2 regions of the Planococcus donghaensis genome follow, and region 2 is predicted to be linked to the other one. Evidence: riboswitches for the same ligand, from Rfam matches in the RefSeq annotation. Region 2 holds a riboswitch; the other holds the start of a gene.

Evidence for each region. A riboswitch is a leader RNA that binds a small molecule or an ion and turns the genes downstream of it on or off. The one in region 2 is predicted to bind FMN.
Region 1: linked by a shared signal. The riboswitch ahead of BCM40_RS14130 (hypothetical protein) and the one ahead of BCM40_RS10025 (ECF transporter S component) in region 2 are both predicted to bind FMN.

What each region holds. Positions count from the first base shown of each region.
Region 1 covers NZ_CP016543.2:2,869,400-2,876,872, reverse strand. The annotation lists gene BCM40_RS14145 (VOC family protein) at 1-53, shown strand, start outside; gene BCM40_RS14140 (metallophosphoesterase) at 110-934, shown strand; gene BCM40_RS14135 (GNAT family N-acetyltransferase) at 981-1,469, shown strand; gene BCM40_RS16350 (CHY zinc finger protein) at 1,500-1,823, opposite strand; FMN riboswitch at 1,950-2,120, shown strand; gene BCM40_RS14130 (hypothetical protein) at 2,183-2,464, shown strand; gene ribE (riboflavin synthase) at 2,465-3,094, shown strand; partial or broken gene ribB (3,4-dihydroxy-2-butanone-4-phosphate synthase) at 3,112-3,720, shown strand; gene ribH (6,7-dimethyl-8-ribityllumazine synthase) at 3,755-4,219, shown strand; gene BCM40_RS14110 (histidine phosphatase family protein) at 4,355-4,885, shown strand; gene BCM40_RS14105 (flavodoxin family protein) at 4,936-5,559, opposite strand; gene BCM40_RS14100 (LTA synthase family protein) at 5,728-7,473, shown strand, end outside.
Region 2 covers NZ_CP016543.2:1,985,445-1,992,917, forward strand. The annotation lists gene BCM40_RS10010 (RecQ family ATP-dependent DNA helicase) at 69-1,496, opposite strand; gene BCM40_RS10015 (YpbB family protein) at 1,493-2,518, opposite strand; gene BCM40_RS10020 (ferredoxin) at 2,625-2,876, shown strand; gene BCM40_RS10025 (ECF transporter S component) at 3,339-3,920, opposite strand; FMN riboswitch at 4,065-4,197, opposite strand; gene BCM40_RS10030 (hypothetical protein) at 4,274-5,476, opposite strand; gene BCM40_RS10035 (RNA polymerase sigma factor SigX) at 5,466-5,999, opposite strand; gene BCM40_RS10040 (ATP-binding protein) at 6,046-7,473, opposite strand, start outside.

The DNA.
Region 1 (7,473 bases), 880 kb from region 2:
ATCGCTTAAAAATAGAAATTGTCGCGCCAGATGAAACAATGAGCAATGCTTAAAGTTCATGTTACAGTGCAGTCAACAAAATTAGAATCGAATAGAGGCTAATTAAAATATGAAGAAACTTGTAATGATTATCTTGTTCACGCTAGTTTTATGGGGCATCTTTTGGAGTAATAATAAGTGGTTAGAAACCACAGAATATACAGTAGTCTCTGAAGAGTTACCTGAGGCTTTTGATGGAGTGAAAATTGTTCAAATATCCGATTTGCACAATGCAACTTTTGGGAAAGATCAATCCTCTTTAATAAAGAAAATACAATCCGCTAAACCTGATGCGATTTTTTTGACAGGCGACTTTATTGACAGCAATCGCTATGATTTGTCAGCGAGTTTGGTGTTAGTAGATGAAATAGTGAAGATGAGTAAAGTCTATTTTGTTACGGGAAACCATGAAATAGCTTCAAATAAGGTGGATGAAATTACAGCTTCTTTGCAAGAACGCGGGGTGATCGTTTTGGCGAATGATTCAGTAGAGTGGGAAAAGGATGGCAGTACGCTTCAAATTGCAGGAATTGATGACCCACTAAGCGAACCTGCAATGCACGGGGACGAGGTTACGCATGATTATCTTGAAGCTGCTCATTTGACTGATGATTTCACTTTGTTATTAGTACATCGTCCCGAATATCTAGCTAACTATGCTGAAGCAGAAGTGGATATTGTTTTTGCAGGACATGCTCACGGTGGACAAGTTCGTCTTCCTGGAATTGGTGGGTTATATGCTACTGGCCAAGGATGGTTTCCAAAAGTAACAGAAGGGATTTTTGAGAACGCCGAATCCCAAATGGTCGTTAGTCGCGGGTTAGGAAACAGTACGTTTCCTCTCCGAATTTTCAATCGTCCGGAAGTTGTCGTAGTGACATTGAAAAAAGAATAAAGATCGATTTTCTAGATAGCAAATGAAAACAAGGGGGCCGCCTCGAGTGATTAAAAAAAGGGAAGTTACATTGCATCGCTACTCTTCAAAGCGATCTATCGATTACGACTTACCAACACATCAGCTAGAATTTACACGCTTACCTAAAGAAATCGTTGAAAAAGATGCTAGTAATCCATCAAAACATTTTATTATCATTAAAGCGCGTGGGGAAGATGCTGGTTTTTTTGAGTTGGATGAATCAGAAGACCGGAAGAAATACTCGGACAATCCTAGGGCTTTATTGCTTAGGGGATTTTCGGTTAACCCGAAATTTCAAGGAAGAGGCATTGCAACGGGGTCTATTTATGCACTGCCGGAATTTATGGAAGAGGAATTTCCGAATTTCGATGAAGTGGTCTTAGGAGTCAACGCGCGCAACATACCGGCCCAACGGCTATACCAAAAAGCTGGATTTATAGATACCGGTAGACGAATTATGCGTTCGAAAGGTGAACAATTCGTGATGTCTTTATCTACTAAAAAAACCAAGTGAGAGCAGTGTTGCTTTTACTTGGTTTTTTATTTATTTGAAATACAGGTGTGTATGTAAACTACAACCCGGATTGAAGAGTGAAGAGCAACCCGGACAAGTAGAGTCACAGGTTAAATACTCGGCAATGGTTAATTCATGTCCACAAGTACCGCATAAAATCGCTTTTTCTTGAAAGCGGTCGGTTGGCCAAACGTCATGCTTTCCACAACCTACCGCCTCATGGCATTCAAAACAAGGAAAGTATTCTTGGCAACAGAAAAACTTAATGGCAATACGATCAATCGATGAGTGGTAGTGAATACAACGGGTTTCAGCATCTACGTTTATGCCTTTTACTTGTTGATGGTGGGACATATCAGTTCCTCCTTTAGAATAAGAAAAGCAAATTTAGAAATAACGCTTCTTAATTTAAAATAATCAGTTTGATTGATAGGGTTCAGTTTCTTTCTATGCTACTATTAAAAGGACGAAACTACGAATCTAATTCTTCGGGGCAAGGTGAAATTCCTTACCGGCGGTGAGCAGGAAACTGCAAGTCCGTGACCCGTTTGAACGAGGACAAGCATAGGCCACTATGTTTGAAGCGTTCAACCGGTGGAGCTGGTGAAATTCCGGCACCGACAGTTACAGTCTGGATGGGAGAAGAATGTAGAGATCGGCTTCGTTATGTGCCTCTTCTTTTCAATGTGTAGAAATTGAAAGGAGGAATTTGTATGACCAACCACCTTTATCAGGGAGTAGTCTCTGGAAATACAAATCAACGGTTTTTAACCCTGCTCAGTTCCTCTATGGAAAACGAGCCTCTTCAAGGTACGAAAAATTGCCATCCAACTGGTCAACTTGATAAAGAAGCAGGGCACATTGTGTTATGGTTTCAAACTCTTCTGCAAAACTCTTTCCTCACCACCCATACGCCCCATGGTGGAAAGCACCCGAAAACTCGTAAGCCCACAATTGAATACGCTATAGCGAACAGAATGGAGGAGTGTGCCTAAATGTTTACTGGTATTGTTGAAGAACTTGGCCATGTTGCTTCAGTTCGCTCTAAGCCACAAGCAATGGAGCTAACCATTTCCTGTGCGCTAATTTTAGAAGACGTTAAGCGTGGAGACAGTATTTCCATTAACGGCGTTTGTTTAACTGTATCGACATTCACTTCTAGTACCTTCACCGTTGATGTGATTCCGGAAACAGTCAAATCTTCAACGATGAAGGAATTGAAAACAGGTTCCAGGGTAAATCTTGAACGTGCGATGCCTGCTAACGGACGTTTCGGTGGTCATTTTGTTAGTGGACATATTGATGGCGTTGGTGTGATCCGCTCAGTGAAAAAAGAAGCGAATGCAATTACCAAAACAATCGAACTCGAGCCTCATCTAATGAAGTACATGATGCTAAAAGGGTCAATCGCAGTAGATGGTACTTCTTTGACTATTTTTGCACTTGCCCATAATACTGTGACCATTTCTCTTATTCCGACAACGCAAGAAGATTCGTTATTAGGAGAAAAAGGCATAGGAGAAAAGGTCAATATCGAATGCGATCTACTAGCGAAGTATACCGAGCGAATTCAAACAGCAGAGCCGAAAATTAGCAGAAGCTGGTTAGCAGAAAACGGATTTTAAAAGGAGGCGCGACACAAATGTTTTACACGGTAGAAAAAGCCATCGAAGATTTAAAGAATGGTAAAGCCATCATAGTAATTGATGATGAAGATCGAGAAAATGAAGGTGATTTTGTTGCTTTAGCAGAATTCGCTTCTCCTGAAATCGTCAATTTGATGGCAACTGAAGGAAGAGGCTTGATCTGTGTACCTATCGCAAAATCAATCGCTCAACACTTACAGATTGGTCTTATGACGGATCACAATACAGACGAATATGGTACAGCTTTTACAATCAGTGTGGATCATAAAGATACGACGACAGGAATCAGTGCTTTTGAACGTTCTCATACGATTACGAGCTTAGTAAAGCCAGATGCAAAAGCTACAGATTTTAAACGGCCAGGACATATTTTCCCTTTAATTGCAAAAGATGGCGGCGTTTTAGAACGGACAGGACATACTGAAGCAGCAGTGGATTTAGCAAAACTTGCAGGATCGCCTCCGGCAGGGGTTATATGTGAAATTATGAATGCTGATGGCACAATGGCGCGTGTTAACGACTTGTTGCATGTAGCAGACCGACTTGGTTTAGGTATTTTGACGATTAAAGATTTAGTGACATACCAACAAAAACAACAAAATATGACCACTTATTAATCTACTAGAGGAGATGGAATAGATGACTGTACATTTTGAAGGCTATTTAAATGGTGAAGGTTTACGAATCGGAATTGTAGTAGGACGTTTTAATGAGTTTATTACAAGTAAATTATTAAGTGGGGCAGAAGATGCGTTAAAACGTCACGGCGTTGGAGCAGACGATGTTTCAATTGCTTGGGTACCAGGTGCTTTTGAAATTCCCCTTGTTGCGAAAAAGATGGCAATGAGTGGAAACTATGATGCTATCGTTACTTTAGGGACAGTCATCAGAGGTGCAACTCCTCATTTTGATTATGTTTGCAGTGAAGTTGCTAAAGGTGTGTCAAGAGCTAGTGACCATGCAGATATTCCAGTAATCTTTGGTGTATTGACAACAGACTCGATTGAACAAGCAATCGAACGTGCAGGAACAAAAGCAGGCAACAAAGGTTGGGAATCGGCAGCCGGTGCTATTGAAATGGCAAACTTGATGAAAAAATTATAATTTATTACTCCTGAGCTTATGCTCGGGAGTTTTTTTGAGGTTAAAAAGTATAAATTGGGGGAATGTGTGATATAGCGGGAACTACTAAAAGGCAGTTTGCTCGAGACATATCAATTGAAATAAGGTGGAGAAATAATGGACAAAACAATTTATCTAATTAGGCATTGTCAAGCGACTGGACAAGCGCCCGAAGCCGAACTTACAGAGGTTGGCAAAAAACAGGCAGAGGATTTGGCGGAGTTTTTAAAACAACAGAAAGTTGAGTATGTTGTTTCGAGTCCGTTTATGCGAGCGATACAATCTATTGAACCAACGGCTAAACAAATGGATTTGCCAATCATCATTGATGAGCGCTTAGCTGAACGCATATTAAGCTCGGAAGATTTACCAGATTGGATAGAAAAGTTGGAAGCGTCATTCGAAGATGCGGAATTGAAATTTGTTGGAGGCGAATCGGGTGGAGAAGCAACAACTCGTGCAATAGCAGCATTACAGGACATGAAAGATGGTACCGCTGCGGTAACTCATGGAAACTTGCTAGGGTTACTGTTAAAAAGTATCGATTCTCAATATGACTTTTCAGCATGGGGGAAATTGACCAACCCAGACGTGTTTAAAGTAGAAATAACTAAGGGGCAAACATCGGTAGTGCGGTTATGGCAATAATTACATAGAAAAACTGACAGCACAACGGCTGTCAGTTTGTTAAATGAATACTATTCAAGTGTATTTCCTTCACTTGGAATCGGGTTATTTTTAAGCATACCTGCAAAATGATACGTATTATAAGCAAGTCGTCTAATCGCTTTTTTAGTAAACTCATTATCTTTTTCAGTATCCATATAAGACGGACCAGGACCTGCTTCGCCCACCCAGTAAGCGTCGACATTTGGAGGAACGACAAATCCGATATGAGAAAGTGCGTAAAGAACAGAAGCGGCTGCGTGTTTAGCACCATCTTCGTTGCCGGTAATCGCTACACCGCCAACTTTATTGTAGAAGATGGATTGGCCCTTGTCATTAGTTACACTACTGCTCGCGTAAAGACGCTCAATCGTTTGTGTCGCTAACGAACTTTTTTCTCCAAGCCATAAAGGCGTACCGATAATTACAATATCTGCAGCCATTACTTTTTCAAAAACTTGCGGCCATTCGTCCCCTTCGCCCATATCTGGTTGTACACCATAGGCTATAGCATAATCGGCCAAACGCACAACTTCAGATTCTACACCTAATTGATTATAGTGAACTTGAACATCTTTGATAAACTCTTCCGTATGGGAAGGTTCTTTTGAACTTTTTAATGAAGTGTTGATGAAAAGTGCTTTTACTGGTTGCATCGAATCGCTCCTTTTAGTTAGTCAGGCTCATGGATAAAAAAAGATAACTAGCTTGCCTGCTGATGAGGTGTGTAGTTCTAAATCACACTATAGATTCTTATTCCCTTTTAAATTGAATATATGCAACATTCAACTAGATTTTTCGTCTGTAGAAAAGAGGTGCTCTGAGTGAAAAAAACAAATTTTATGCCATATATCCTTATTTACCTTTTGTTATTGATGAAAGTAAGTGCTTTTCGTGTGCTTATTTTTAATGAGAAATCAATTTGGCACATTATTTTAATTGAGTTCCCAATGTGGGCTTTGTTGCTATCGATCGTTTTATTAGTTGCTCATAAAAAGATGTGGCGAGCCGTTTGGATTTTTAACTTGCTGGTTTCCCTTATTTTTTTTACAATCACATTATATATGCGTTACTATTCGACCATTCCTTCTTATTATGATTTGCAGCAATTGACACAATCGAGCTCTGTTGGTGGCACCATTACGATGCTCTCAAATCCATGGGATTTCTTGTTTTTCCTCGATGCTTTAGTGCTTTTCCTTTTGGCACGTCGATGGAAAAAACCAGTAAAGCTAGATGCTTTGAAACATGTGGCAGTTAGCATGGCAGCGATTTGTGCTGTTACGGTGACCTATTCCCTGCAGCAGTCGATCATTGATGTTTCTTATTTTGCGAAGGAACATGGATATTTGCAGTCTCAAGTAGCTCAATTGTATAACCGGTCGACAGAGAGCGCCCATGCTTCTTCGATTAAGTTGTCTGATCGAGAACTAGAAGAACTAAAAGGCAATAAATTTGTCGAAGTTCGTGAACATGATAGTTTCGGAGTTGCTGAAGGACGCCATTTATTTATCATTCAAGTTGAGTCTTTACAAGAATTTGTTATAGACAAGTCAGTAAATGGACAGAAAATCACGCCGAACCTTAATCAGCTATTGAGTGAAAGTGCTTATTTTTCAAATGTATTTCAACAAGTAGGAGCTGGGACAACTTCTGATGCGGAGTGGATGGTCAACACAGGGCTTTATCCACAAGGAATGATTCCGACATCAAATAGCTTGTCCGGAAAAGAAGCACCTTCGTTAGCAAGAGCGTTAAAGGGAAAAGGTTATGGATCGGCAACGTATCACGCTGATGAAGTGACATTCTGGAACCGTGATGTGCTGTATCCAGTGCTTGGATACGAAGAGGTTTTTTCGAGTGAAGACATACCAAACGTTAAAGAAGTTGGCTTTGGACCAGCAGATGAGGTGTTGTTTGACTTTGTAGCAGGGGAATTACCGCGACAGCTCGAAACCTATGAGCGAATTTATGCCAATATTGTTACAGTTACTAGTCATACACCATTTGAAATGCCTGACACTATGCAATATTTAGATCTTCCTTCTGAATATGAGGACATGTATATCGGCAATTATTTGCAGTCGGTTCGTTACGCAGACGAACAAATCGGTTCGTTTATTCAAATACTAAAAGATCGAGAGCTTTACGATGAATCGTTAATCGTTATTTTAGGAGACCATTCTGGTATGCACGGCAGTTTAGTGACCGAGGAAGATCGTCAATTATTAGGAGAGTTTTTAGGGCATGAGTATTCATTAAAAGATCAATTTACGATTCCACTGTTATTTACTGGAGGAAATCTTTTTGAAGAAACCGAAATGACTCGCCTTGGTGGTCAAACGGATATTATGCCAACAGTACTCGCGTTACTCGGAATCGATCACGACTATCCAATGATGGGGCATAACTTATTTCAGTATAAAAAGAATTTACTAGGGATGCGCTATTATATGCCAGGTGGTTCTTATATCCAGTCTGAACAATTTTATAAAGCACCAGGAGCTAAATTGCCAGATGTTCTATACGATTTGAAGACTATGGAGAAACGCAATAAAAATAGCGCAGCT
Region 2 (7,473 bases):
CCTATCTGTACTAATATATCTATTATGACGAAAAAAGGCTCATTTGTAAATGACAGTTAATGAAATCCTTATATAGGTAATATTACACTTAAACGATCTTGCCAATCAAGCGGTATTGCCTTTTTTTCAGAATAAGAATACGCCTCAAACACACTATAATCAATTCCATCATTCACACAACAATTGTCAGGCTTGGTTATAAGTTCCTGATCAAATGAACCGATAATATAACGACGCAAACAACCGTCTCGTGAAATCAACTCACGAATTTTCGATGCTTGCTGCCATTTACCTTTTCTTAGCAGTTCTATTTGATTTGTGACACCCTCTAGTGGTAACTTCGTCATCCAGTAAGCGATGACACGAAACGCTGTTTCTCTTACAATTCCTTGATCGATTAAATGTGTTGCTGATGGTCCATTATTAAATACTGCTTCTATTTCATGTTGGGTGGGTAAATCATCCATCACTAAACTTTCAAGCAAGGCTTCATCTCCTCGGGCATAAAGAAGCGTGGCTAAAGCAGGAAGACCATCTCTTCCCGCTCTTCCCACTTCCTGTACATACCCTTCAATGGAAGTTGGCACTTGAAAATGGATAACTTGTCGAATATTCGGAATGTGGACACCCATACCAAAAGCATTGGTTGAACAAATCCACTCGACTTCCCCATTTTGAAATTGCTGTTGAATGAAAACTCGATCCTGATGTTCCATGCCTCCATGGTAATACGCAGATGAAATGCCTTGTTCTGTTAAAAGCATAGATAACTCTTGGGACTTTTTTCTAGTTCCGGCATAAATAATTCCAGGACCTTTAAACTTCTGAATAAATGTTTTTAAAAACTCGAGCTTTTCACCACTATCTTCAAATTTTTTAATATCGTAGACAATATTTTTTCTGTCCATCGGATGGCTATACACATAAGGTTTGATAAGTGCTAAATACTCTTTTATTTCTTCAGTAACTTTGTCAGTAGCAGTGGCGGTTAATGCCAAAACTTGTGGAAATTTTAAAATTGGCAATATTTCAGAGATCCGTAAATAATCTGGCCTAAAATCGAATCCCCATTGAGAAATACAATGTGCTTCGTCAGCTACTAATAAAGAAACTCGTATTTCTCGTAATTTTTTTTTAATAAACGACTGAACTAACATTTCCGGAGATATAAATATAAATTTATAAGAGCTAAGGTTGGTCATAATTCGGTCTTTGTCTTCTGGTTTTAAAAAAGAGTTAATGGCCACAACTGACTTTTCGCCCATTTTTTTTAGTTGCGCTACTTGGTCTTGCATTAAGGAAAGTAAAGGCGAAACAATCAAGACACTATCCGGCAAAATTTTCGCTGGCAATTGATAACAAATGGATTTTCCCATGCCAGTTGGCAATAACGCAATTACGTCTTCCCCAGCTATTACTTGTTCAATAATTTCTTTTTGCCCTGGTCGAAAAGAAGAAAAACCGTAAGTTGAATATAGTAACTCCTCCAAATTCATTGATTTTCCTCCTTAATCGATAACGCAAGGCGTATTTGAAAATAGCTCGCATCGGGTAAATGCTCTTTAATGTCTCGCAACCTTTTCGACTGCTGGCGTCGACTTTCGCTAATGATTGCTTTATACAGTTCTTGACTCATAAATGATTGAAAATTAAAATACGGGTCATTCATGGCAAGCTCAACCACATGATCTTCAATCGTACTGGTTTTCAACTGACGTAATGAAGCAATTTGTTCTAAAGAAAAACCTCTTTCAAATAGTTTTTCAGTACGTTGTGCAGTTGCTGTTAACGAAGACTGCTGGATAACGCCTTCCATCAAGCCCAGAAGTAACGGGGATTTAGATTTTTCTATTTCTGCCATCCAGCCATGTAGGGCTTCTGCCATCATCAATTGTACGTCTAACACAGTTAGTTTCTTAGACGTCGCCATTTGTTGCCACGTTAAACCACTCAAACCAAAGCCTGTTAAGCGTTCCGTAATGATCAATTTATGTGTTTCAGAAATATTCGAATCGGTTAAAGTAGTGATGAGTTCTTTTTTAAATGCCTGGACTATTGCTAGATCACGAAAGTGAATCTGCTGTAAATAGTTTTTGACCCATATTTGTATATCTTCGTTATTAACAATCGGGTCAAAAGTTTTTACGGATTGACTCACATGGGATAAAGTTTGAACAATTAGTGACAATCGATTGAAAAAGAGATTTTCATTGCCACGGTATTTCCAGCCATTCAAGGGGGAGTCGGCAACATTTGCATTTAACGCTTTTTCAGTAAGTTCGATTACCTGTTCATTAGCTCGTAAATACCCTTGCGAAAATAAGCTCTGAACCACATGGTCATAGGCTTTCTTATCCAGTTTAGGCAATACGCCAAAATAAGGATAAAGGCCAAAATAGCCAATATCCTGTATCGTTTGTCCGGACTTCTTTCCTTTTATTAAATGATAAGGGGAAGAGATGGTCCGCTGCCGATTAACGGGCTTCATAATGGCCAAAATGAGTTCACTAAATAACAAGCTTGTACCCCCTAGCGGTTTTAGGTTGAAAAACTACTCAAACACCTTTAGAATAAATACGATAGTATAACTGAACTTGTTCGGAGATAAAGGAGTGGAAAACTATATGGCTAAGTATACCATTGTTGACAAGGATACTTGCATCGCTTGTGGTGCTTGTGGTGCTGCTGCACCCGACATTTACGATTACGATGACGAAGGAATCGCGTTTGTTATTTTAGATAATAACATGGGAACAGAACAAGTTCCAGATGAACTCGAAGAAGACATGGAAGATGCATTTGAAGGCTGTCCAACAGACTCAATCAAAGTCGCAGATACATCTTTCGAAGGCGATCCTTTAAAATACGAAGACTGATTAAAAAAAGAAGGCGTTTTGGGAAATCCCAAAACGCCTTCTTTTTATGTATGCCTGTCAGAGCTGACCAGGCAACTTACGCTTTTCTTTGTCTAGACTCCACCAGCCAGATTCTAGGGTCATAACTCACTCTGGCTGTGCGGCTATAAACACGCCGCTTCGCCAGAGCGTTTTATGCCCGTCGAATCTACACGGCTAGTTACGCTTTTCTTTGTCTAGACTCCAGTGCCTAGCTCTTCGGGACATAAGTTAACCCAACAGAGTGGCAAAGAACGCCACACTGCTGGGTCTCCTTATGGCTGTCAGAGCTGACCAGGCACTTACGCTTTTCTTTGTCTAGACTCCACTAGCCAGATTCTAGGGTCATAACTCACTCTGGCTGTGCGGCTATAAACACGCCGCTTCGCCAGAGCGTTTTATGCCCGTCGAATCTACACGGCTAGTTACGCTTTTCTATATCATTTATGATAAATAGTAGGTTCTTTGTTTTTCGATCCATGTGTGCATGCTACTGAACATAAGCAAGACTACTGCGGTTAAAAGAACACCTTTGATTATGTTAAAAGGGAGTATTCCTAAAACAATCATTCCGAATAATGCGTCACCAGTTGTTGGTGGCATGTTAAGGAAATAGGTGTACATCGGTAGGAAAACAAAATAATTTAAAATACTCATACCGATTGCCATCGACAATGTTCCGATCGTTAATCCAAAAGCCATACCTTTTTTAGTTGCCACTTTTTGATAGATAAAATAAACTGGCAAAATAAATAACAAGCTTGTTACGAAATTTGCCATATGGCCAACTGGAACTCCTGTTGGACTACCTGCAAACAACCAATCTAACACGTTTTTAAAGAAAGCTACTAAAATCCCTGCAACTGGCCCCATTGTAACAGCGGCGATTAAAGCAGGTACATCACTAAAATCTACTTTCAAAAAAGCAGGAAGTGCAGGTAGTGGAAAGTTAAAAAGCATCAATATAAAAGAAATACTGCTTAACATCCCAATCGCGATCATTGTTTGTAACTTTTTGTTCTTCATATTCCTCTCTCCTTGTCGTGATTCACCAGAAGAAAGGTTTAGACTCCGCATTTACATATAAAAACCCTTAAGTAATAAATACTTAAGGGAGAAAAGGCACACTTAAAAGCGTTCCGTCTACATGTAAACGACAAACGTCCGCACCTTCACCTTCTCCCATCCAGACTATACTGTCGGCTTTGGAATCTCACCAAATCCTGCGTTTTACGGCTCGCGGGCTTATGAACAGAGTTCAATTACCGCCGGTAGGGAATTGCACCCTGCCCCGAAGATGAATCGATATTTTGTTATGCCCTAATATTAGTATAAAAAAGAAAGGTTGTAAACAAATTTGTTTACAACCTTTCTTTTGTTTAGGGTAATGGCCAAGGTAACAAATTAGGTGCTACTGGAATTGGTATAGGCTCACTAAAATTAAAACCGTTCCAATTCTCTTGCCGCATTCCTTTCACTACTACTTCTTTACCAAAAGCATCAGCTGTCAAAACAAAACTTTCAAGCATACGAACTGCCTCTATTTTGTCTACTGATTCTAGGTCGACATTGTTCGTAAATTCAATTTGAACAAGTTTATCGGTTTCCGATACTTGGAATTCCCAATCTTGCGGAATTGTAGGTTGATAGATATCGTTCGGATTTACAGCAAGTGCCATAATAGCTTTTTCCGCTGAATCAAACGGCATGTCATAGCCGGGTGCAAGGTAAATTTCACCTTGAGTCGTTTGATAAGCATAATATGCGAGATTCTCTACTTCCGGAACAATTTTTTCTAACGGTCCTACTTGAGAAAACTCCGCAGGAGAACCATCTTCATTTGTAACATCAATTTCTGCTACATCATTAAACGTCTCTTTGATGGTATTCATGTATACCCCAATACTGGCTGAGGCCAAATCATATTGATGATCTTGCGGTAGCACATGACGTATACCTGTAGCCATTTCCTCTAAAGTTCCAACGTACGGGTGATAATTATCAAAACCTAATGCGACTTCATCTAAGTCATCTGCATATTCTTGATACAATTCTAAAGACGTCGGAATAGAACCTTCAAAAGTTTTTGTAATTTCTTCATTTGGGATCAGAAAAGATACCGGAATAACGAAGGCATTTTCGGTCATGCCTATCGTCATTAAAGTTTGATCGCCAATCATCTCTTCGTAAACCGCAGTCCGAAATGTTCCGTCTACTTGAGCTGTTGAATATGAATCTGCATTTTCAGCTCCAGATTCTTCAGCTGCAGGTAATCCTTCTTGCTCTTCTAAACCTTCTTGAGTCTTCATCTCTGCTCCATCGTTCGAGTTATCAGCAGAGCTTTCGCTGTTTTGAGCAGAATCATTGCCATTTTGATTGATAATAGAGGAGACCAATAGGCCGACAGCGATAAACGCCAATGCCGCGACAAGAAGCGGCAGCCATCTATTTGGACGCTTTTGAACCGGCTCTTTTTGAACCAATTGATTATAGACTTTTTCTTTTGGCCGGTTATCCTTTATCGCGGGGAAGTCCTTCAACAAATCTTCGATAGATTCATCGGTCCATTTGTTATTCGGCATTTTCATCTCCCCCTTCCCTAGCTATTAATTTTTCACGCAAAGCTTTAATGGCACGGTGCTGGGTAGTCTTCACTTTCCCTTCAGTCCACGCTAGTACTTCTGCGGTTTCCGCAATTGACAAGTCCTGAAAAAAACGCATAATTACGACCATTTTTTGATCTCCTGTACAGCTGTCTAATGCCTTGTATAAAAATATTTTATCTTCGTTTAACAACGAAACTTCTTCTGGAAGTTTTTCTGATGAAACTAACTGCTGTGTTTCCCAATCAAAATATTCCATCGAATGTTTTGAGCGAACTGCTGCTTTCCGGAAATGATCAATGGCCACATTTTTCGCAATTGAAAAAAGCCACGTTTTCTCAGAGCTTCTGCCTTCAAATCGATCATAAGCGCGAAAAGCACGAATATAAACTTCTTGCATCAAATCTTCTGCTAGGTGCCTGTTTTTCACCAGATAAATTAAAAATTGAAAAACATCTTGGTGATATGCATCGTACAGCCGGTGGAAAACGGAGTCCTTCAATATACTCCCTCCGTCCTTTAGATTAGTCGTCTTTAAAACTAAAAGGTTACATGTCTTTTAATGGCAATAAGAAAACAAAAGAAGTACCTTGTCCAACAGTACTTTCTGCATAAATTTCACCTTCGTGAGCTTGGATAATGTTGCTTGCTATCGCTAAACCAAGACCTGTTCCACCTTTTCCAAGTGTTCTTGCCTTATTCGCCTTATAAAACCGTTCAAAAACAAATTCCAAATCTTCTTTTGATATGCCGACACCGTTATCATTAATCGAAATCTTCGCGTATTCTTTTTGTTGTTCGACACGAACGACCACATGCCCTTCTTTAGGCGTATGACGAATCGCATTATCGATTAAGTTCGTCATTACTTGTTCAATGCGATCTTCATCAATTTCCGTTGCTGTCCAATCATCGACAGTCGTTTCGAAAGACAATTGAACTCCATTTTCTTTCGCAATTTGAGAAAACTTAAGTGTCATCCGTTCAATAGAGCTATTTAATTGCACAATTTCTTTATAAAGTCGCATATGCCCTGATTCGAGACGTGCGAGATTTAATAAATCGGTAACTAAACGGCCCATTCGTTGTGATTCTTCATAAATAATTTTCGTCATTTCACGACGCTCTTCTTCAGTTGCACCGACATCATCTAAAATTGCTTCACTATAACCTTGAAGCATAGCAATAGGAGTTCGTAACTCGTGTGATACATTAGCGATAAAATCTTCTCGAAGCTTCTCCAAACGATGCTGCTCCGTCATATTATGCAATACGGCGACAGCCCCACGGATCGATTCCCCACTATACAATGGACTAAAATTAATCGCGTAATAAGCCCCTTCGATTTCCAATTCTTCTTCAATCTCTTCTTGCAACCCAATAACATGATCGAGCATATGAAGCATTTCAGCAGGCAAAGATTGCGTTTCGGCCGAACCACTTTTAATTGTCCACTGCTTTAATAATTTTTCAGCTGGCGGATTACTTAATAAGATGGTTTTATCCTGATTGAACGTGATAACTGCATCTGCCATTGACGTCAAGATGCTTGATAATTGCTCTTTCTCTTGGTTGATTACTTCTACATGATGCTTTAATTGGCGACCCATTTGGTTAAATGCAGAAGCTAATTGACCAATCTCATCACTAGAAGTTGCTTTAACTTTCGTATCAAAATTGCCTTTTGCTAATTCAAATGCACCTTCACGCATTTTCCGTAAAGGAGATGTGATTCGCGAAGATAAAAAGAAGGCAAAAAATGTTGTTAATAACAATGCGATAAATGCGGACAAGAAAACAATATTGGTCGTTCGTTCCGCCGTGCGGTCCATTACTTCCAATGATTGATAAATAAAAACAACACCGTGCTCTTCTTCACCTGTCTTTAATGGGCTGGCCAAAACAATATAGGATTCGAGACGATTTTGATCTGTTAATGAAGGCAAGAGCATTTCTTTCATCACAGTTTCGTCTGA